DNA from 3 places in the Allobosea sp. NBC_00550 genome. Region 3 is predicted to be linked to each of the others. Evidence: predicted binding sites of a transcription regulator. Region 3 holds the regulator's gene; each other region holds the start of a gene.
What was found. The regulator PhoB, encoded in region 3, activates phosphate uptake and scavenging genes when phosphate is short. The targets are predictions, from matches to a motif close to TGTCATNNANCTGTCAT.

Region 1 (7,474 bases), 2.0 Mb from region 3:
CCAGCAGGGCCGCGCCCGGGCCGAGATTCCGCTTGCGCGCGAAGCTCTGCGCCTCTGGGAAGAGCTGCAGGAAGAGGCCGGGGCCGATACCGGCTTTCGGCGCACCGGCGTGCTCTTCCTGACCAAGGACCCCAAGGAAGCCGCCGATTGGGAACGCTGGGCCGTGATCGCGCGCGAGCTTCAGGTCCACTCCACCTTGCTGAGCCCGGCCGAGGTCGCAGAGAGGCTGCCCGGCAATTCGCAGAAGTGGGTGGCCGGCCTGCATACGCCGAGCGACGGGCGGGCGGAGCCTTCGATGGCCGTGCCGGCGCTCGCCCTGGCAGCACGCAAGCGGGGCGTCACCATCCATCAGGGCTGCGCAGCGCGCGGCCTAGAGACGACGGCCGGTGCCGTCAGCGCAGTCGTGACCGAGAAGGGCACGATCCGCACCCAGGCCGTGCTGCTGGCGGGCGGCGCCTGGTCCTCGCTGTTCTGCCGGCGCCACGGAATCGACCTGCCGATCGGACTGGTCGACGCCACCGCCTGCCGCACCACGCCGGCGCCCGAGATCACCGCCGGGGCGCTGGGCACCACCGAATATTGCGTCCGCCGCCGGCTCGACGGCGGCTTCACGCTGGCGCTGCGCGGGCGCGGCACGGTCAACCTGACACCCGACATCCTGCGCTACGCCAAGATGTTCTGGCCGACCTTCAAGCAACGCCGGGCCGGGCTGAAGCTGCGGCTGGGAGCGGATTTCTTCAAGCAGCTTTTCGGCAGCGCCAACTGGCAGTTCGATCAGCCCTCCCCGTTCGAGGCAGTGCGCGTGCAGGACCCCGCGCCCGACATGGAGCTGGTCAATTCGGCGCTGGCCGCGCTGATCGCCGGCAACCCCGCGCTCAAGGACATCCGCATCGCCGAGGCCTGGGGCGGGACGATCGATTCCACGCCCGATACCGTGCCGGTGATCTCGCCGGTCGCCAGCCTGAAGGGCTTCTTCCTCGCCACCGGCTTCTCGGGCCATGGCTTCGGCATCGGCCCGGCCGCCGGCAAGCTCGCAGCCGATGTCGTGCGCGGTGACCCGTCCTTCGTCGATCCCGCCGCCTATAGCTACGAGCGGCTGGTCGACGGGCGGCCGCTGGCGCCGGTCGGGCTGTTCTAGGGAGCGCCGCCGTGACCATCCTCTACAAGGCGAGCGCCGAGCGGGCGGACCAATGGGCCGCGGCCTTCGCCCGACAGGCGCCCGAGACGCCCTTCCGGATCTGGCCGGATATCGGCGATCCGCTGGCCATCGAATAACCTCCTGCTCTGGCAGCCGCCGGAGCGGATCGCCGAGACCTTCCCGAACCTCAAGATGGTCTTCTCGGTAGGTGCCGGCATCGATCAGCTCGATTTCAGCAAATTGCCGCCCGAATTGCCGGTCGTGCGCATGCTTGAGCCAGGCATCGCCGAAAGCATGGCCGAATTCGTTTGCATGGCCACGCTGATGCTTCACCGCAACATGGTCGATTTCATCGACCAGCAGCGCCAGCGGCATTGGCGAGAGATCCAGGTCCGTCCCCCCGCAGGTCGGCGTGTCGGCATTCTGGGGCTGGGACAGCTCGGCCAGGCGAGCCTGGCGAAGCTGCGTTCCTTCGGTTTTCCCTTGTCGGGCTGGAACCGCTCACCGCGGCAGATCGAGGGTGTCACCTGCTTTACCGGCGCAGCAGAACTCCCCGCCTTCCTGGCGCAGACGGATATCCTGATCTGCCTGCTGCCGCTGATCGAGGCCACGCAAGGCATCCTCGATGCACGGTTGTTCTCGCAGCTGCCGCGCGGGGCGGGCCTGATCAATGTCGGGCGAGGCGGGCATCTCGTCGAAACCGACCTGCTGGACGCATTGGATACAGGACAGCTTTCGGGCGCGATGATCGATGTGCTCGAAAGCGAGCCCCCGGCGCCGGATCATCCGTTCTGGAACCACCCGCGCATCGTGATGACACCTCACATCGCCAGCATGACGCGCCCGGAAAGCGGCGCCGCCTTTGTGCTCGAGACGATCGAGCGCCACCGCAAAGGGCTCCCCATCGAGGGGCTCGTCCCGCGCGGTCGGGAATACTGACCGCGACGGCGGCGCCGCCTGCCGAGCCGCTCAGGGCGCGCTTCACGCATCCCCTTTCATCCTTCGATTGTCGATGAAAGGGAGAAGGCTCCACTTGGCGAGCCGGCGGCAGGAAACGCGACCGGACCGGCTGCTCGTCGTTGCAAGGCATCTCCGAGCCGCGCCGGCCATTCTCCGCTAGCCGGTCGTCTCTTCTTCATAGACAGCAACTCGCGAAGCGCCGCCGAGAGGCGGCCCTTCGGCATGTCTGACGATCCGTTCCAAGGTCCCGAAGTCGCGCCGGGTCCGGACGGGTTTGATGAAACTGTCATGTTCCGGTCTTAGGCGAAGGCCACCGGCACGAGCCCTTTCCGGCGGAGAACGACAATGCGCGCATATCACTGGTTGGCGGCGGTCCTGGCGGCAGGCGTGGCGGGGGGATCCGCCACCGCACAGACGATCTATCCGATCGACCGTGCCGAGATCCTCGAAGGCTCGCGGTTCGACTTCAAGGTCGAGTTCCCGAATGCGCCGACCTCGGGCGACGTGAACGTCACCATCAACGGCAAGCCCGCCGCCGAGGCCTTCGGACGGCCGACGAACTTCATCCAGAGCGAGGAAGGCCAGAAGCATTCGGCGCTGTGGCTGCGCGGCGCTTCGCTCCCGGCCGGCCGCTACGTGGTGGAAGCCACCCAAGGCGGCAACAAGTCGACCGTGAACTGGGACGTCTTCGCGACGGCGACGCCGCGCCGCGCCAAGAACGTCATCCTCTTCATCGGCGACGGCATGACGGTCGCCAACCGCACGGCGGCCCGCATCCTCTCCAAGGGCTGGAAGGAAGGCAAATATGACGGCGAGCTCGCCATGGACGACATGTCCAACATGGCGCTGATCTCGACCTCCGGCACAGACTCGATCGTTACCGACAGCGCCAATGCCGCGCATGCCTACACCACCGGCCACAAATCCTGCGTGAACGCGCTCGGCGTCTACTGCGCCAAGAACGCGCTCACCCTCGACCATCCGAAGGTCGAGACCATCGCAGAGCTGGTGAAGCGCAAGACCGGCATGGCTGTCGGCGTCGTCACCAACTCCGAGATCGAGGATGCGACCCCGGCCTCGATGGTCGCCCACACCCGCCGCCGCTCGGACTTCAACGACATCGTCGAGATGTTCTATGCGGTGAAGCCGGACGTGATTATGGGTGGCGGCTCGCCGAACTTCCTGAGCAAGGCCACCCCCGGCTCGAAGCGCACGGACGAGCAGGACTTCATCGCCAAGTTCAAGGAGGCCGGCTACACGCTCGCCACCACGAAGACCGAGATGAACGCGGCGGTCGCCGCCGGCTCGAAGAAGCTGCTCGGCCTCTACAACACCGGCAACATCGACGGCGCCTTCGACCTGCGTCTCGCCAAGAAGGGCTCGATCTCCAAGTTCCCGGACCAGCCGGATGTCGTCGAGCAGACCAGGGCCGCGCTCGACATGCTCAAGGGCAATCCCGAGGGCTTCCTGCTGATGGTCGAGTCCGCCCGCATCGACAAGTACAGCCACTCGCTCGACTGGGAGCGCTCGGTGTTCGACACGATCATGCTCGACAACGCAGTCAAGGTCGCGAAGGACTTCGCCGGCGACCGCAACGACACGCTGATCATTGTCGTCCCCGACCACGCCCATCCGATGTCGATCATCGGCACCTATGACGACGATCGTCCGGGCCAGCTGCTGCGCGACAAGCTCGGCGTCTACAACGAGTCGACCCCGCCGAATTACGGCCCGGTCGACGTCGAGGGCTACCCCACCAAGGTCGACACCTCGCGCCGTCTCGCCGTCGTCTACGGCTCCTATCCCGACACCTGCGACACCGGCCGCCCCAACATGGGCGGCGAGCGCGTTCCGGCCGTGAAGGGCCCCGACGGCAAGACCAACATCGCCAACGAGAAGGACTGCACGGGCCCGCTGGTGGCGCGCAAGGTCGGCAACCTTCCGTTCGATGCCAATAACGGCGTCCATGCGGCCGACGACGTCATCCTGACAGCGATGGGCCCCGGCGCCGAGCGCTTCCGCGGCCACAAGCCGAACACCTTCGTGTTCCGCGTCATGACCGAAGCGCTGGCGCTCGGCGGCAAGTGAGCCGATGATCGGGGCAACGGAGGCATCGATGCGCCGACAGGCCCCCGTGGAGGATTTCAGCGTTTCTTCGAAGCGCGAAAATCCTCCAACTTCTTGCCTCCCCGCATTTTCTTCACGCGAACCGGCATCCACTTTGCTTGAAAATGCTCTGGCGACCATCACCCGCCGCGGAGCCGTGCTCGGCCTCGCGGCGGCGAGCCTTTTCGACCGCGCCGCCGCGGCCGATGTCGAGACGATCGCCTTCGACAGCCTCTACAAATCCTTCGGCGTGCTCGGCTTCGAATTCTCCGACAGGGTGACGGTGCTGCGCGGCAAGCCCGTGCGCATGGTCGGCTACATGGCGCCGCCGCTGAAGCCGGAAAGCCGTTTCTTCGTGCTGACGCGCGAGCCGCTCGCCATCTGCCCCTTCTGCCAGTCCGATGCCGACTGGCCGGTCGACATCGTCGTCGTGTTCATGAAGAACGAGACGGCGATGGTCAGCGCCGGCCGCAAGGTGGTGGTGGCCGGTCGGCTCGAGATCGGTTCCGCGACCGATGCCGATACCGGCTTCGTCAGCCAGATCAGGATTGCCGATGCCGGCTTCTCCCTCGCCTGAAGCGAGCGGGCGGCGGCTCGTTCTCAGCGATATCGCGCTCGACCATCGCGACGGCGATGGTCAGGTCTTCCGCGCTCTCGACGTTCCCACGCTGGTCCTGGAGCACGGCACAGCGCTTGGCGTCAGCGGGCCCTCCGGCTGCGGCAAGAGCACTCTACTCCATCTGATCGCCGGCCTCCTGCGGCCGAGCGCCGGTTCGATCCGCTGGGGCGAAACCGAAATCTCCGCCCTGCCCGAGGCCCGGCGCGACCACTGGCGCCGGCAGAACCTCGGCTTCGTCTTCCAGGATTTCCATCTGGTGCCGGAGCTCGATGTCGCCGGCAATATCGCCTTGCCGGCGAGCTTCTCCTCCTGGCGGCTGAGTTCCTCCGGCCGTGACCGCGCCCTTGCACTGGCGTCCCGCGTGGGACTGAAGGATCCCCATCGCAGGGCGGCGGTTCTGTCACGCGGCGAGCAGCAGCGCGTCGCGATCGCGCGTGCGCTCTTCAAACAGCCGCGCCTGATCCTGGCCGACGAGCCGACGGCCAGCCTCGACGCCGATCATGCCGATGGCGTCTCCGAACTGCTCGTCGAGGCCGCCGAGCAAACCGGCGCAACCCTCATCTGCGCTTCGCATGATCCGCGCCTGCTCGCACGGATGACGCGCCGGATCGATCTCAGCGCGGGACATGCGGTATGAATCCCTGGCCGATGATTCTGGCCGATCTGCGGGCGCTGCGCTGGACGGCGCCGGCGATCGTGCTGCTCGTCGCTCTCGCGATCGCGACCGGGATCGCGATCGGCGCGCAGGAGCGGGCGCTGCGGCAGGGTTCGGCCAGGGCCGCCGACGATTTCGATCTGCTCATCGGCGCGCCGGGCAGCCAGACGCAACTCCTGATGTCCGCGGTCTACCTGCAGCTCGAAGCGCTGCCGCTGGTCGACGGCCGGGTCCTCAAGGCACTCGCGCAGGATGAGCGGGTCGGGAATTTCGCGCCGGTCGCCTTCGGCGATGTCAGCCGCGGCTATCCGGTCATCGGCACGACCACCGGTTTCGCCGGCCGCTGGGGCCGGGTCCAGCCAAGCGAGGGTCGGCTCTTCGCGGCAGAGGGCGAAGCCGTGCTCGGCGCCGACGTCGTCTACGGGCTGGGCGATACGATCGCGCCCTCTCACGGCGTCGCGGGCCATGCGCCCAAGCCCGGCCAGGTCGATGAGGAAGAGCTCGGCCACAAGCATGAAGGCCATGGCTACACGGCCGTCGGCCGGCTGCCGCGCCTCGGCTCTCCCTGGGACCGCGCCATCCTCGTGCCGATCGAAAGCGTCTGGGACATCCACGGCCTCGGCAACGGCCATGCCGAAGAAGCGCGCAGCGATTCTCCGTTCTGGCGTACGGGATCGAGCGTGGGCGACAGCCGCCGCCCCGAGGAAGCACGGATCGGCCCGCCCTTCGACGGCAAGCGCGTGCCGGGCGTGCCGGCGATCGTGGTGAAGCCCAAGAGCGTCGCCGGCGCCTATGCGCTGCGCGCGCAGTACCGGCAGGGCGGAACCATGGCCTTTTTCCCGGCCGAGGTTCTCGTCTCGCTCTACGGGGCGCTCGGGGACATGCGGGACATCCTCGTCGTCGCCTCGGCCTCCAACGCCGTGCTGATCCTGGCGAGCGTGGTGCTCCTGCTGATCGCCGTGAACGGGCTGCGCCGTCGGCGCTACGCGACGCTGAGAGCGCTCGGCGCGCCGCGATCCTATGTGCTGCTGGTGACCTGGATCGGCACGATCGTCCTGATCGCCACCGGCTGCCTCGCCGGGCTGCTGCTGGGTGTGATCGCGACCCATGCGATCTCCGGCATCGTCTCGGCCCGCACCGGGCTTTCGCTCTCCCCCGCCATCGGAGCGGGCGAGCTGGCTCAGGCGGGCCTGCTCTGTCTCGTCGGAAGTCTGCTGGCGCTGCTGCCCGCGCTGATTTCCTACCGCAGCCCGATCATCCAGGGCCTGAGAGACTGAGACGCCCGGAGGCCCCGTTTCGGCCCGGGCTTCTCGTTTGTGGTCACATATGGAGCGGGCGCGTGACGGTCCTGACACCACGTGATCGGCTGGGGCGCCCGCCTCATGTCTATCTGCGCCACATCCTGCCGAACATCCTGAGCGTGCTGATCGTCCAGTTTACCCGGCGGGCTCAACTGATCGCCGCAACACACTCGGCGAACCTCTCGGCTGGGGTTTGATAGAGCAAGGTCTTTCTGGGCCGTTCGTTGAGCTGACGGGCGATGGCGCTGAGCTGGGCCTGGCTTTGCAGGGACAGGTCGGTTCCGTGGGGAAGATACTGGCGCAGGAGCCGGTTGGTGTTCTCGTTCGAGCCACGTTGCCAGGGTGACCTGGGATCGCAGAAGTAGACCTCGACGTTCGAAGCGAGGGCCAGCCGCTTGTGGTCGGCCAACTCCTTGCCTCGGTCCCAGGTCAGGGACTGATAGAGTTCGCCGGGCAGTTTCTTCGACTGTTTGATCAGGGCGGTGATGACGCTCCCGGTGTCTTTGTTGGCGACCTTGACCAGCATCACGTAGCGCGAATGCCGCTCGACCAGCGTGGCGACGTAGCTGTTCCGGGAGCCGCCGATCAGGTCGCCTTCCCAGTGACCAGGGACCGCACGATCCTCGACGGAGGCCGGCCTTTCGCTGATGGAGACGGCGTCCCTGATCTGGCCCAGGCCGTTCCGCTTCAGGCTG
Region 2 (7,474 bases), 2.2 Mb from region 3:
CGCGCCAGCATCTCGTAGACGACGAGGCGGACCGAGTTCGAGCCGATATCGACGATGGCGATGGTGTCGGAGAGCGCAAGCCGCCCCGGCGCGTGCCTGAGCTCAGGCTTTACGGCCTCCCCGGCGCGTGAGGGAACGGGGACTTGAATTGGAGAGCGATTTTCCACGTCCAGACAGACTCGGGTTTGTCATGAAGTACTTATGCGCGTTGAACGGCTCTTCGTTCGCCGCCGGGACAATGCGGCGCGAGCCGCCATCGGCCAATATCGTCCAGCTCTGCTCGTTGTCGAGCAGGTTGGCCAACATAATCTGATCGAGCAACTGCTGATGCACCGTCGGGTTCAGAATCGGCGTCAGCGCCTCGACCCGGCGATCGAGGTTGCGCGGCATCAGGTCCGCCGATGAGATCGAGACCTTGGCCTTGGCCGAGGGCAGTCCGTGGCCGGCGCCGAAGGCATAGATGCGGGTGTGCTCGAGGAAGCGGCCGATGATCGACTTGACGCGGATGTTGTCCGACAGGCCGGGCACACCCGGCCGCAGGCAGCAGATGCCGCGCACGACGAAGTCGATCTCGACGCCGGCCTGGCTGGCATCATAGAGCGCGTCGATGATCTCGGGATCGACCAGCGAGTTGCACTTGCCCCAGATCGCACCCTTGCGGCCGGCCTTCACATGCGCGACCTCCTCGGCGATGTCGGCAAGCAGCCGCTGCTTCAGACCGGTCGGCGAGATGGCCATGCGCTCCAGCCCGTCGGGCTCGGCATAGCCGGTGATGAAATTGAAGACGCGCGCGACGTCCTGCGCGATCACCGGGTCGGCGGTGAAGAAAGAGACGTCGGTATAGATGCGCGCCGTGATCGGGTGATAGTTGCCGGTCGCGATATGGCAGTAGCTGACGAGCTGGCCCGCCTCGCGGCGCACGACCAGCGAGAGCTTGGCGTGGGTCTTGAGCTCGATGAAGCCGTAGACGACCTGGACGCCGGCGCGCTCCATCTCCTTGGCCCAGCGGATGTTCGCCTCTTCGTCGAAGCGGGCCTTGAGCTCGACCAGCGCGGTGACGGACTTACCGGCCTCGGCTGCTTCCGTCAGCGCCTTGACGATCGGCGAGTTCGCGGAGGTGCGGTAGAGCGTCTGCTTGATCGCGACGACGTTGGGATCGCGCGCCGCCTGCTGCAGGAACTGCACGACGACGTCGAAGCTCTCATAGGGGTGGTGGACGAGCAGGTCCTTCTGGCGGATCGCGGCGAAGCAATCGCCGCCATGCTCGCGGATGCGCTCCGGGAAGCGGGCGTTGTAAGGCTTGAACTTCAGGTCCGACCGGTCGACGCCGACGAGCTGGGAAAGCTCGTTCAGTCCGATCATGCCGTCGACCTCGACGATCTCGTCGGCATCGACCTTGAGTTCGCGCACGATCAGCCGGCGCAGATGGTCGGGCATGCCGAGCGAAAGCTCGAGTCGGATGACGACGCCGAGCCGGCGCTGCTTCAGCATCGTCTCGAAGACGCGGACGAGGTCCTCTGCCTCCTCCTCGATATCGAGATCGGAGTCGCGGATGACGCGGAAGGAGCCGGTTCCCTTGACCTCGTAGCCGGGGAAGAGCTTGCCGATGAAGAGCGAGATGGCATCCTCGAGCGTGATGAAGCGATGCAGGCCTTCGCGGGCAAGGTCGGGCAATTCGATGAAGCGGTCGATCTTGATCGGCACGCGGATCAGCGCGTCGAGCTGGCGCCCGTCGTTCTTGCGCTCCAGCGCCAGCGCGATGGTGAAGCCGAGATTGGGGATGAAGGGGAACGGGTGCGCCGGGTCGATCGCCAGCGGCGTCAGCACCGGGAAGACGTAGTTGAGGAAGTAGTCCTCCAGCCAGATCCGATCCTGCGAGCCGATATCGGCGGGCTGCAGCAGGTGGATGCGGTTCTCATGCAGATCGTGCCGCAGCTCGGCCCAGCGGGCCTGCTGGTCACCGGTCAGTGCGTGGACGGCCTCGCCGATCGCAACGAGCTGCTCGGCCGGGGTCAGCCCATCCTGGCTGCGGGTGACGACGCCGGCCTTGAGCTGCTCGCGCAGGCCGGAGACGCGGACCATGAAGAACTCGTCGAGATTGTTCGCCGAGATCGAGAGGAAGCGCAGCTGCTCCAGCAATGGATGGCTGCGGTTCGAGGCCTCTTCCATGACGCGGCGATTGAACTGCAGCCAGCTGAGCTCGCGATTCATGAAGCGCCCGGGCTGCTGACGCAGCGCCAGCGAGTCGGTCTCGCCGGTGAGCCGCTCCGGCTCGTCGGTCACGGTATCGAGATTCATGCGCTTCACCCGCGTCCTGGTCGCTTTTTCGCTCATGGCGCCGTTGAAGCCATTCTAGCGTGACGTTTCGATGACAGGCGACATGATTTCACGCCGAGACATGTCGGTCTTGCCCGCGATCGCTCAACCCGGCTCTTCCGGGAAGAGTTCCGCCAGCACCTCCTGCACCAGCAGGCGCGTCACCCGCCGGCCGCGCTCCAGCGCCACGCGATCGAGACGGTCGACGACCTGCCGGGCGGCGGCGAAGGAGCGCTCCATCCTCAAGGTGAGGGCTTCAATCACGGCGGTGTCGACGACGAGCTGCCGGTCGATGAAGAGCTTGACCAGGACCGCTCGCAGAAGCCCGTCATCGGGCGGCTCGATGGTGGCGCTCGGCGCCAGCCGCAGTCGTGACAGCAGGTCGGGCACGCGCAGGCCCCAAAGATCGGGCTGGCGGCGCGCCGTCAGGAGCAGCGAGCCGCCGCGCGCCTTGACCGCGTTCATCAGATGGAACAGCGCGGCCTCGTCAATCGGGCCGGCATCGCAATCCTCGATCACCAGCGCGCCGCCCGAGACCAGATGCGGCACCTTGGCCTCGCTCAATTCGACGGCGGAAAGCGTCCAGGCATGGGCGGCGCGGGCCCAGATGGCGGCGAGATGGGTCTTGCCGGCGCCTTCGGGCCCGGTCAGGCGCAGCCAGGCATCCGGCCATTGCGGCCAGCTTTCGACGAGCCCGTAGGCCGCCTCATTCGACGGGCCGACCAGAAAATCCTCGACGCCATGGCGGCTGTCGACGGGCAGGTCGAAGGCGAGTTGGCGCGGGCGCGGCGGTATGTCGGACATGATCGGATCAGAGATCGGCGTCGGCGCGCGCCCTCGTCCGGGCCGTGCGCGTCGTTTCGCTGCCATGGTAGAGCTTGCTGGCCAGATATTCCCTGAGCGCGAAGCGGCAGAGCACGCCGATGACCGCTGCAAGCGGCACCGCGAGCAGCAACCCGACGAAGCCGAACAGGGAGCCGAAGGCAAGCAGCGCGAACATCAGCCAGACCGGATGCACGCCGATCGAATCGCCGACGAATTTCGGCTGGAAGATGTTTCCTTCGAGGAACTGCCCGGCAAAGAAGACGCCGAGCGTCACCAGCGGCCAAGTCCAGTCCGGCCAGAACTGCACGATGGCGACGCCGACCGACAGCACGAGCCCGGTCAGCGAGCCGACATAGGGAATGAAGGAGAGGAAGCCCGAGATGATGCCGATCAGGGCGCCGAAATTGACGCCGATCACGCTGAGTCCGATCGCATAGAAGCTGCCGAGCAACACGCAGACCAAGGCCTGGCCGCGCAGGAAGCCGGCGATGGCCAGATCCATCTCGTGCAATAGCCCGCGAATGGTGTCGCGGTGGTCGCGCGGCAGCCAGCTGTCGACGGTCGCGACCATCCGGTCCCAGTCGACCAGCAGATAAAAGGCGATGACCGGCGTCAGTACCAGCAGCGAGAACACGCCGACGATGGCGGTGCCGCCGCTCCAGAGCGACTGAAGCAGGCCGCCGACCCATTTCGTCGCCTCGCCGACGAGGTTGCCGAGCGAGTTCTGCGCTTCCTGCTGCAGGTTTCCTCCGCCGAAACGCTCGAGCCAGGGGGCGCCCTTCTCCATCGCGAGCGCCTGGAGCTTGGCGGCATCGGCGGGCAATCTCTCGACGAGTCCGGCCAGCTGCCGTCCCAGCAGCGGCGCCAGCAGCACGAGCGCCAATACGAAGACGATCAGGAAGACGATCAGGATGACGATCGTCGCCGTCAGCCGGTTCATGCCCATCCGCTCCAGCCTGTCGGCCAGCGGATCGAGCAGATAGGCGAGGGCCAATGCTGCGATGAAGGGCAGCAGGATATCCCGCAGCACCACCAGCAGGAGGATGAAAACCAGGAGGGACCCGAGCCAAAAGCCGATCTGGCGTTGCAACGTCATCGATCAGCCTCTTTCGCGTCTCCGGCCGGCGGAAGGGGATAGATGTGCATGGAAGCCCATGGTTCCAAGCCGCGGCGGCGGGTGAAGACCGGTCAGCCCGCCATATGGCGCAGCCAGAAGGCGAGATAGGCCGTCATCGAGGCGAGCGTCAACAGAGCGACGAGAATCTCGCCAATTGTGGAGACGTGGCCGGGATCGATCCCGAAGGCGCGCGAGCCGAGCGCCAACGCCGCGAAGGCGATCTGCGCGGCCGTGTTGAGCTTGCTGACGAGCAAGGGGGCGATCGTCACCGGCCGGTCCATCAGCCAGGACAGGATCACCGCCGCCACGATCATCAGGTCGCGCGCCACGACGATGATGACCAGCCAGGTCGGAATGGCGCCGACCATGGCCAGGGTGATGTAGATCGAGACGATCAGCGCCTTGTCGGCGATCGGGTCGAGATAGGCGCCAAGCTCGCTCGCCATGCCGCAACGCTTCGCGAGGAAGCCGTCGACGGCATCGGATATGCCGGCCACAACGAAGATGATGAAGGCGCCTTCCCACTGCGCATTGACGATCATGACGATCACCACCGGCACCAGGAAGAGCCGGCCGACCGTGATCAGGTTGGGGATCGTCATTCACAACGCCCGAGCGAAACTCGACAGAGAGCGATGCTAAGGGCGCCGGCAGTGGATCGGCAAGAGCGAAAACGCCGATACGCCTTGCAAGGCGCGGCGTGCTTGCCTATCGCTCGCGCGACCACAAGGAAGGCAGAATTCAATGAGCAAGCCCGGTGCGAACGGACTGACCTATGCGCAGGCGGGTGTCGATATCGACGCCGGCAATGCCATGGTCGACGAGATCAAGCCGCTGGTGCGCGCCACGCGCCGGCCGGGCGCGGACGCCGAGATCGGCGGCTTCGGCGGGCTGTTCGATCTCAAGGCCGCCGGCTTCAACGATCCCATCCTCGTCGCCGCCAATGACGGCGTCGGCACCAAGGTGAAGATCGCGATCGAGAGCGGGCTGCATTCGACGATCGGCATCGACCTCGTCGCGATGTGCGTCAACGACCTGATCGTGCAGGGCGCCGAGCCCCTGCTCTTCCTCGACTATTACGCCACCGGCAAGCTCGATCCCAAGGTCGGCGTCGAGATCGTGCGCGGCATCGCCGATGGCTGCCGCCAGGCCGGCTGCGCGCTGATCGGCGGCGAGACCGCCGAGATGCCCGGCATGTACGCCGAGAAGGACTACGACCTCGCCGGTTTCGCGGTTGGCGCCGCCGAGCGCGGCACCTTGCTGCCGCGCGGGGACCTGAAGCCCGGCGATGTGGTGTTCGGCCTGCCCTCCTCCGGCGTGCACTCCAACGGCTATTCGCTGGTGCGCCGCATCGTCCAGCTCAGCGGCCTCGCCTGGGAGGCGCCCGCCCCCTTCGCGCCGGAAAAGACCCTGGCCGAAGCCCTGCTGGAGCCGACCCGCATTTATGTGAAGCCCTTGCTTCAGGCGCTGAAGGCAACCGAGGGCATCAAGGCGCTGGCGCATATCACCGGCGGCGGCTTCCCTGATAACATCCCGCGCGTGCTGCCCGAGGGGCTCGGCGTCGCGCTCGACCTGCCCGCGATCCCCGTACCGCCCGTCTTCGGCTGGCTCGCACGGATCGGCGGCGTCGTCGAGCGCGAGATGCTGCGCACCTTCAACTGCGGCATCGGCATGATCGTGGCAGCCGATGCGGCCAAGGCCGACGAGGTTTTCGCCGCGCTGAAGGCGGCCGGCGAAGCTCCGGTCAAGCTCGGCGAGATCGTCCCGGTCTCGGGCGGCGAGGAGCAGGTCAGTTATCGCGGCAAGCTCTCGCTGTGAGCCCAAAGCCTGCCCGCATGCGCGTCGGAGTGCTGATCTCCGGGCGCGGCTCCAACATGGTCTCGCTGGCGGAGGCGGCGCAGTCGCCGGACTATCCGGCCGAGATCGCGCTCGTCATCTCCAACATCCCGGATGTCCTTGGGCTGGAACGGGCGCGGGGCTTCGGCATCGCCACTGCGACGGTCGACCACAAAACGTTCGGCAAAGACCGCGAGGCGTTCGAGCGCGCGATGGACGAGCTGCTGCGCGTCAACCAGATCGAGCTCATCGTGCTCGCCGGTTTCATGCGCATCCTGACCCCCTGGTTCGTGAAGCGCTGGGAAGGGCGGGTGATCAACATCCACCCCTCCCTGCTGCCGCTGTTCAAGGGCACGCATACCCACCGGCAGGCGCTTGAAGCCGGCGTCGTCGAGCATGGCTGTTCGGCGCATTTCGTCGTGCCCGACCTCGATGCCGGGCCTGTGATCCTACAGGCGAAGGTGCCGGTTCTGCCTGGCGACGACGAAGACAAGCTGGCACAGCGCGTCCTCGTCGAGGAACACAAGCTCTATCCGGCGGCGCTGGCCGAGGTCGCCTCCGGCCGGGCGAGACTCGCGGGGGATGCCGTCATCCGAGCCTGATCGTCCTCAGGCCGCTTCGCACCGAGCGGAAGCTCGCCGCCGCCCTCGCGCTTGCAGCGCTCCCATTCCTCGCGGGTCTTCTCCTCTTCCTTCTGCCAGCGGCGGAAAAGATCGGCACGGCGGGCGGGATAACGCTCTTCCAGCGCGGTGAGCCCGGTCATGCGGTCGGTGCGGAAATGGCGGAAGGCCTGCCTGAGCTCGCACCAGGCGATGACGATGCGCACGCGCTCGTAGAAGGTCATGCCGATCGGCCAGATCATGCGCTGAGTCGCATGGCCGCTCTCGTCGCTGTACTCGATCGAAAGCTTGCGGCCATTGCGGATGGCGGCGCGCACGGCGGCGACATCGACCTGATCGGACGGCACATCGCCGGGATAAGAAGCGGCGAACAGCGCGCCGTCGAGCAGGATCGGCCGGAGATGCGGCGGTAACACGGCCGCGACCTTGCTGACCACATCCTCCGCCGCACGCGCCAAAACCGGGTCGGCGCGTTCGCTCAGCCAGCGCATGCCGACCAGCACCGCCTCGATCTCGTCGGGCGAGAGCATCAGCGGCGGCAGGTCAAAGCCGGCGTCGAGCACATAGCCGATGCCGGCCTCGCCGCGCACAGGCACGCCCTGGCGCACGAGCGCGCCGATGTCGCGGTAGACCGTGCGCACGGAGACGTCGAGCTCGGAGGCCAGCGTCTCGGCGGTAACGGGGCGCCTGCGTCGCCGCAGGCTCTGGATCATGTCGAGCAATCGTTCGGCGCGCTGCACGGCGTCGTCTCCCCACTCGT
Region 3 (7,474 bases):
CAGGAAGGGCGCGCCGGCCGCCGCCGGCAGGCTTCGGGCGCTCCATGGTCGACATTACCGTTTCCCACTCCGCGACGACGCGGCACATGATCGAGGCGCTCGGCGCTCCCGTCGTGCTGCTCGACGAGCAGGGTTTCGCGCAGGCGTTGAGCCCGGCGATGCGCGCGCTCATTCCGGGGCTCGAGATCGGCAAGCTGCTGGCCTTGGTGCTGCGCGACCCCGATCTCAACGACGCGATCGAGCATGTCGCGCTCGGGGGGGACCGCAAGACCGTCGAGCTCGTCGAGCGGGTGCCGTTCGAGCGGGCCTTTCGCATCCATATCGCGGCGCTGGGCGCCGGGCGCCGGCGCGCGACGCTGCTGACCTTCCAGGACCTCAGCGAGCAGCGGGTGATCGAGCGCATGCGCGTCGATTTCGTCGCCAATGCCAGCCACGAGCTGCGCACGCCGCTCGCTTCGCTGCTCGGCTTCGTCGAGACGCTACAGGGGCCGGCGCGCAACGACGAGCGCGCCCGCGAGCGCTTCCTCGGGATCATGCGCGAGCAGGGGCTACGCATGGCGCGCCTCGTCGATGACCTGCTGTCGCTCTCGCGCATCGAGCAGCGCGCCCATGTTGCGCCCGACACGCCCGTCGATCTCGCCGGCATCGCGCGCGAGATCGTCGACTCGCTCACCTTGATGGCGCGCGAGCGCGAGGTGACGCTGATGTTGCGCACGCCGCGCGAGCCGCTCCAGGTTCCCGGCGATCGCGACGAATTGCTGCGGCTGATGGAGAACCTCGTCGAGAACGCGATCAAATACGGCAAGCGGAGCGGCGAGGTGCTGATCACTGTCGAGGCCGGGGAGGGCGAGGCCAGCTTCCATGTCCGCGACGACGGCCCCGGCATCGCGCCGGAGCATCTGCCGCGCCTGACGGAGCGCTTCTACCGGGTCGATACCGCGGCGAGCCGCGAGGCGGGCGGCACGGGCCTGGGCCTCGCCATCGTCAAGCATATCGTGCTGCGCCATCGCGGCCGGCTGACGATCGAGAGCAAGCCCGGCGAGGGCGCGACCTTCAAGGCGATCCTGCCCCGCTTCGGCGCTCAGCAGGCCGGCTAGAGACCGGCTGTCAGCCTTTCATGACAGCTTTCATGACGAAATGTCATTTGGCTGTCATATAGAGGGTGTTCTGACAGGGCCGCTGCATACAGCGACCCAGAGAGGACATCTCAATGCGCAAGATTCTCGTTCTCGCGGCCGTCGCCGCCGGGATCGCCGGTTCCGCCCAGGCCGCCGACATTACCGGCGCCGGCGCGACCTTCCCCTTCCCGATCTATTCCAAGTGGGCCGAGGCCTACAAGAAGGACACGGGCATCGGCCTGAACTACCAGTCGATCGGCTCGGGCGGCGGCATCCGCCAGATCAAGGCGAAGACCGTCGCCTTCGGCGCGACCGACGCCCCGCTCAAGGGCGAGGACCTCACCAAGGACGGCCTGATCCAGTTCCCGACCGTGATGGGCGGCGTCGTTCCGGCCGTCAACATCGCCGGCATCGAGCCGGGCAAGCTCAAGCTCTCGGGCGAGATCATCGCGCAGATCTATCTGGGCGACATCAAGAAGTGGAACGACCCGAAGATCGTGGCGCTCAATGCCGGCGTGACCCTGCCGGACGCCAACATCAACCCGGTCTACCGCTCGGACGGCTCGGGCACGACCTTCGTCTTCACCGACTACCTCTCCAAGGTCTCGCCCGACTGGAAGTCCAAGATCGGCACCAACCAGTCGGTCCAGTGGCCGGTCGGCATCGGTGGCAAGGGCAATGAAGGCGTCTCGGCTTCCGTCAAGCAGGTCGCGAACTCGATCGGCTATGTCGAGTACGCCTATGCCAAGCAGAACAAGCTCGCCCATGCCCTGGTGAAGAATGCCGACGGCAACTTCCCGGCTCCGGAAGAGAAGGCGTTCCAGGCGGCTGCGGCCAACGCCAACTGGCAGGAGCAGCCCGGCTTCGGCATCTCGCTCAACAATCAGAAGGGCGCGGAAGCCTGGCCGATCACCTCGGCGACCTTCATCCTCGTCCATGCCAAGCCGGAGAAGCCGGAAGATGTCCAGTCCGCGCTGAAGTTCTTCGACTGGACCTACAAGAGCGGCGACAAGCTGGCGAGCGAACTCGACTACGTCGCGCTGCCGGCGAATGTGAAGGACCAGGTCCGCGCCGCCTGGAAGGGCGTGACCGATACCGCCGGCAAGCCGATCTTCTGATCGCTGCCGCCGACAAGGCGAGGCGGGACATTCCCGCCTTGCCGATACATTCAGCCCTCATCCTGAGGAGCCGCGGTGCGCGGCGTCTCGAAGGATGGATCCAGAGTGCACGGGAGCCTCCTTCGGGACGCGCTCCTGCAGAGCGCTCCTCAGGATGAGGGCTGAGGTTGATCGGCGCCGGGCAACCGGCCGCAGACGACCTCGGCTACGACACCGGAGCTTCCGCGGATGACCGCAGCAACCGACATGACGAGCATTCCCGGCGCGGCGCCGATCGTCCGCAGGACGCCGAAGGCAGGCTTCGACCTGTTCTTCCGCAATGCCAGCTTCGCGGCGGCGCTGTTCGTCCTGGTGCTGCTCGCCGGCATCATGCTCTCGATGGTCGTCGGCGGCTGGCCGGCCTTCCGCGAATTCGGCCTCGGCTTCATCACCTCCAGCGTCTGGGACACCCAGAACGACCAGTACGGCGCCTGGCCGGCGATCGTCGGCACGCTCTCGACGGCGCTGATCGCGCTGCTGATCGGCGTGCCGCTCTCGCTCGGCATCGCCGTCTATCTCACCCAGCTCGCGCCGCCCTGGTTCAAGCGGCCGGTCGCCACCGCGATCGAGCTGCTCGCCGCCGTGCCCTCGATCATCTACGGCATGTGGGGCCTGTTCGTCTTCGCGCCGCTCTTCGCGGCCTATGTGCAGATCCCGCTCTCGAACATCGTCGAGGGCATCCCGATCGTCGGCACCGTGCTCTACTCGCGCTCGCCCTCGGGCCTCGGCATCTTCACGGCCGGCATCATCCTGGCCTTCATGATCGTGCCCTTCATCGCCTCGATCACCCGCGACATGCTGGAGCAGATCCCCTCCGTGCTGCGCGAGAGCGCCTACGGCATCGGCGCGACGACCTGGGAGGTCGTGCGCCATGTGCTGGTGCCGCAGGCCGGCGTCTCGATCATCGGCGCGGTCATGCTCGGCCTGGGCCGCGCGCTCGGCGAGACGATGGCGGTGACCTTCGTCGTCGGCAACGCCAACCGCCTGTCGAGCTCGATCCTCGATCCGGGCTCGACCATCGCCTCGCGCATCGCCAACGAGTTCAACGAGGCGATGGGCCTCCAGCTCAACTCGCTGATCGCGCTGGGCTGCATCCTGTTCTTCGTCACCTTCGTCGTCCTCGTCATCGCGCGACTGCTGGTCTCGCGGGTGAAGCGCTACTGAGGTCCCGGGAGATGAGCATGACCACTGCTTCCAAGCCGCGCGAACTGCCCCATACCCCCTGGGGGCGCGTCCGCCAGTCCCGCCGCACCGCCGACCGGCTGATGAAGATCATCGCCACCGGCTTCACCTTCTGCGCCATCTTCGTGCTCTTCTGGATCCTCGGCATGCTGGTGGTGAAGGGCATCGGCGGGCTCTCGCTCGCGACCTTCACCGAGGTCACGCCCGGCCCCGGCTCGCAGGGCGGCGGCCTCGCCAACGCCATCGTCGGTTCGGTGGTGCTGACCTTCCTGGGCATCGCCATCGCCACGCCGATCGGCGTGCTGGCGGGGACCTGGCTCGCCGAGTACGGCAGGCGCTCGAAGCTCGCGAACCTGATCCGCTTCATCAACGACATTCTGCTCTCGGCGCCGTCGATCCTGATCGGCCTGTTCGTCTACGTCCTGCTGGTCGAGCCGTTCCGCGGCTATTCCGGCTGGGCCGGCGGCGTCGCGCTCGGCATCATCGCGATCCCCGTCATCGTGCGCACCACCGAGGACATGCTGAGCCTCGTGCCCGGCCCGCTGCGCGAGGCCGGAGCCGCTCTCGGCGCGCCGCCCTCGGTCGTCATCACCAGCGTGACCTGGCGGGCGGCCAAGGCCGGCATGGTCACCGGCATCCTGCTGGCTCTTGCCCGCATCGCCGGCGAGACCGCGCCGCTGATCTTCACAGCGCTCAACAACAATTTCTGGTTCTCGGCGAGCCTCGTCGGCGGCGTCTCGAACCTGCCCGTGACGATCTACCAGTTCGCCTCGGCCCCTTACGAAAACTGGCAGCAGCTGGCCTGGGCCGGCTCGCTCATCATCACCATGTCGATCCTGCTGCTCTCGATCGTTGCCCGCCGCATCGTCAGCGGCGGCAAGTAGAGCTTGAATCCAACCCGGTCGCGTCTGATCCTGAAGGACCATGTCGATGCTTTCGACCCTTGAACTCTCCCCGCAATCGCTCGATGCCGAGGCGCCCGTCCGGATCGCGGTGAAAAACCTCGATTTCTACTACGGCGAGCACAAGGCGCTGAAGAACATCAACCTCGACTTCCGCGACCGGCACGTCACGGCGCTGATCGGCCCTTCCGGCTGCGGCAAGTCGACCCTGCTGCGCATCTTCAACCGGATCTACTCGCTCTATCCCGAGCAGAGGGCGACCGGCGAGATCCTGCTCGACGGGCGCAACATCATCTCCAACGATGTCGACGTGAACGAGCTGCGCTCGCGCGTCGGCATGGTGTTCCAGAAGCCGACGCCGTTCCCGATGTCGATCTACGACAACGTCGCCTTCGGCATCCGGCTCTATGAGAGGCCGCCTAAGTCCGAGCTCGACGACCGCGTCGAAGGCGCCCTGCGCCGCGCCGCGCTCTGGGACGAGGTCAAGGACAAGCTGAAGAGCTCCGGCATGGGCCTCTCCGGCGGCCAGCAGCAGCGCCTGTGCATCGCGCGCACCATCGCGCAGAAGCCGGAGGTGATCCTGTTCGACGAGCCGACCTCGGCGCTGGATCCGATCTCGACCGGCAAGATCGAGGACCTGCTGGAGCAGCTGAAGAGCGACTTCACCATCGCCATCGTTACCCACAACATGCAGCAGGCGGCCCGCATCTCGCAGTACACCGCCTTCATGTATCTGGGCGAGGTCATCGAGTTCGCGCCGACCAACACGATCTTCATGAACCCCGGCAAAAAGCAGACGCAGGACTACGTCACCGGCCGTTTCGGCTGAGCGGCGACGGACTTCTTTGTTTTATCGCATTTTCATCGCGCGAACCGGTGCCCACTTCGCTTGAAAATGCTTCGAGGATAACGCCATGACCGATCACATCGTCCGTTCCTACGACACCGATCTCGAGGGCATCCGCCGCAGCCTCGCCGAAATGGGCGGCATGGCCGAGCGCATGCTGGGCGATTCCACCGTCGCCCTGGTGCGCCGCGACACCGCGCTCGCCCAGAAGATCATCTCGGCCGACCAGCGCCTCGACAATCTCCAGCGCGAGGTCGAGGAGAAGGCGGTGCTGACCATCGCCCGGCGCCAGCCGCTCGCCAACGATCTGCGCGAGCTGATCTCGGCGATCCGCATCGCGGCGGATGTCGAGCGCGTGGGCGATCTCGCCAAGAACATCGCCAAGCGGGCCGTCGCCATCGCCGGGCAGTTCCAGCCGCCGCATCGCGCGGTCGTCGGCCTCGAGCACATCAGCCGCCTCGTCCAGGCGCAGCTCAAGGACGTGCTCGACGCCTATGCCGCCGGCAACGAGCAGAAGGCGCTCGAGGTTTGGCGCCGCGACGACGAGATCGACGCGCTCTACACCTCGCTGTTCCGCGAACTCCTGACCTATATGATGGAAGATCCGCGCAACATCACCTTCTGCACACATCTGCTGTTCTGCGCGAAGAACATCGAGCGCATCGGCGACCACACCACCAACATCGCCGAGACGATCCATTATCTCATCACCGGCGACTCGCTCGACGTGAACAGGCCGAAGCTCGACACGACCAATATCGAGGTCGAGGCGATCACGGGCAGCTGAGGCAAGACATCATGGCCGCACGCATCCTGATCGTCGAGGACGAGGAGCCGCTCACCCTGCTGCTGCGCTACAACCTCGAGGCCGAGGGCTTCGAGGTCGACAGCGTCGCGCGCGGGGACGATGCGGAGCTGCATCTGCGCGACCACACCCCCGATCTCGTGCTGCTCGACTGGATGCTGCCCGGCCTCTCCGGCATCGAGCTCTGCCGGCGGCTGCGCTCGCGGCGCGACACCGAGCGCGTGCCGATCATCATGCTGACGGCGCGCGGCGAGGAGACCGAGCGGGTACGCGGCCTTGCGACCGGCGCCGACGACTACGTCGTCAAGCCGTTCTCGCTGCCGGAACTGATCGCGCGCATCCAGGCGCTTCTTCGCAGGGCGAAGCCAGGTCACGTCGCGGGGCTGCTGGCCGCGGGCGATCTCGAACTCGACCGCACGACCCGGCGCGTCCGCCGCGCCGGCAGCGAGCTGCATCTCGGGCCGACCGAGTTCCGGCTGCTCGAATTCCTGATGCAGGCACCGGGGCGGGTCTATTCGCGCGCCCAGCTTCTCGATGCCGTCTGGGGCCGCGACGTCTATATCGACGAGCGCACGGTCGACGTCCATGTCGGGCGGCTGCGCAAGGCAATCACGCCTGCCAACACCAAGGACCCGCTGCGCACGGTGCGCGGCGCCGGCTACGCCTTCGACGAGACCTTCGCGCGCAGCTGACGCGCGCGATCGTCAGGCGTTGGGACCGCCCTCGATATCGCCGGCCCAGGCCAGCGCGGTGTCGTACTCCTCCGGCTTGAACGTGCGCACCGTGACGAAGGGGATCGCGGGGTTGAGCAGGTCGACGAAGGCGGCGAGCCAGCTCTTGTCGGTGACCACGGCCTCGCGGGGAAAACGCTGGAGCTCCCAGAGCTCGCCGAGGCTGTAGCGCGCATCCTTCCAGGCGGCTGCCAATGTCATGTCGGTGAACTCGGTGAAGTCGGCGAGGATGCCGATCTTCTCGTGGCGGCCAAGCTTCGCATCGATATCGGCCATGATCTGATCGAGATCGTCGGCTGTCAGCGTCCGCGACAGGCGATAGGCGCCGACATGGTCCGGGGCGGGCAGAATGGTGAGCATGTCTCCTCCTCGGCGAAGACAACGCACCGCCCGGAGGGAAGTTTCGCGGGGAATCAGTCTGCTGAAGAAGGCGCCCGTGTCGCGGCGTCGAACTGCCCGGCCTCGCTGAGCAACCAGGTGACGAATTCGTCGAGGCCGGGGCGATCCGGCTGGCCGAGCGGGCGGGTGAGCCAGCAGCCGGTCGCGCTTGTGAAGCCGAGACAGAGCGGGTTGACGAGCGCGCCGGAGGCCAATTCATCCGCCACATAGCAGCGCGGCGTCAAGGCGACGCCGAGCCCGGCGACGGCGGCGCTGGTAATCACGGAATAGTAGCCGTAGCGCACGGTGTGCTCGGGCACGGCTCCGCGCAGATCGTGGGCCTCGGTGAACTCG

Region 1: NWE53_RS23325 (alkaline phosphatase) is a predicted target of PhoB. The motif match lies at 2,372-2,388, and genes of this name have one in related genera.
Region 2: NWE53_RS03640 (RNA degradosome polyphosphate kinase) is a predicted target of PhoB. The motif match lies at 2,358-2,374, and genes of this name have one in related genera.

What each region holds. Positions count from the first base shown of each region.
Region 1 covers NZ_CP102772.1:4,905,828-4,913,301, reverse strand. The annotation lists gene NWE53_RS23335 (NAD(P)/FAD-dependent oxidoreductase) at 1-1,138, shown strand, start outside; partial or broken gene NWE53_RS23330 (2-hydroxyacid dehydrogenase) at 1,150-2,077, shown strand; gene NWE53_RS23325 (alkaline phosphatase) at 2,444-4,186, shown strand; gene NWE53_RS23320 (hypothetical protein) at 4,320-4,781, shown strand; gene NWE53_RS23315 (ABC transporter ATP-binding protein) at 4,759-5,460, shown strand; gene NWE53_RS23310 (ABC transporter permease) at 5,457-6,755, shown strand; partial or broken gene NWE53_RS23305 (IS30 family transposase) at 6,928-7,474, opposite strand, start outside.
Region 2 covers NZ_CP102772.1:752,900-760,373, reverse strand. The annotation lists gene ppx (exopolyphosphatase) at 1-167, opposite strand, end outside; gene NWE53_RS03640 (RNA degradosome polyphosphate kinase) at 103-2,298, opposite strand; gene NWE53_RS03635 (P-loop NTPase family protein) at 2,422-3,120, opposite strand; gene NWE53_RS03630 (AI-2E family transporter) at 3,128-4,237, opposite strand; gene NWE53_RS03625 (CDP-alcohol phosphatidyltransferase family protein) at 4,330-4,860, opposite strand; gene purM (phosphoribosylformylglycinamidine cyclo-ligase) at 5,003-6,076, shown strand; gene purN (phosphoribosylglycinamide formyltransferase) at 6,073-6,696, shown strand; partial or broken gene NWE53_RS03610 (helix-turn-helix transcriptional regulator) at 6,786-7,454, opposite strand.
Region 3 covers NZ_CP102772.1:2,930,558-2,938,031, reverse strand. The annotation lists gene NWE53_RS14120 (ATP-binding protein) at 45-1,097, shown strand; gene pstS (phosphate ABC transporter substrate-binding protein PstS) at 1,211-2,236, shown strand; gene pstC (phosphate ABC transporter permease subunit PstC) at 2,483-3,439, shown strand; gene pstA (phosphate ABC transporter permease PstA) at 3,457-4,341, shown strand; gene pstB (phosphate ABC transporter ATP-binding protein PstB) at 4,382-5,188, shown strand; gene phoU (phosphate signaling complex protein PhoU) at 5,274-5,993, shown strand; gene phoB (phosphate regulon transcriptional regulator PhoB) at 6,005-6,703, shown strand; gene NWE53_RS14085 (SpoIIAA family protein) at 6,716-7,102, opposite strand; gene NWE53_RS14080 (LysR family transcriptional regulator) at 7,156-7,474, opposite strand, start outside.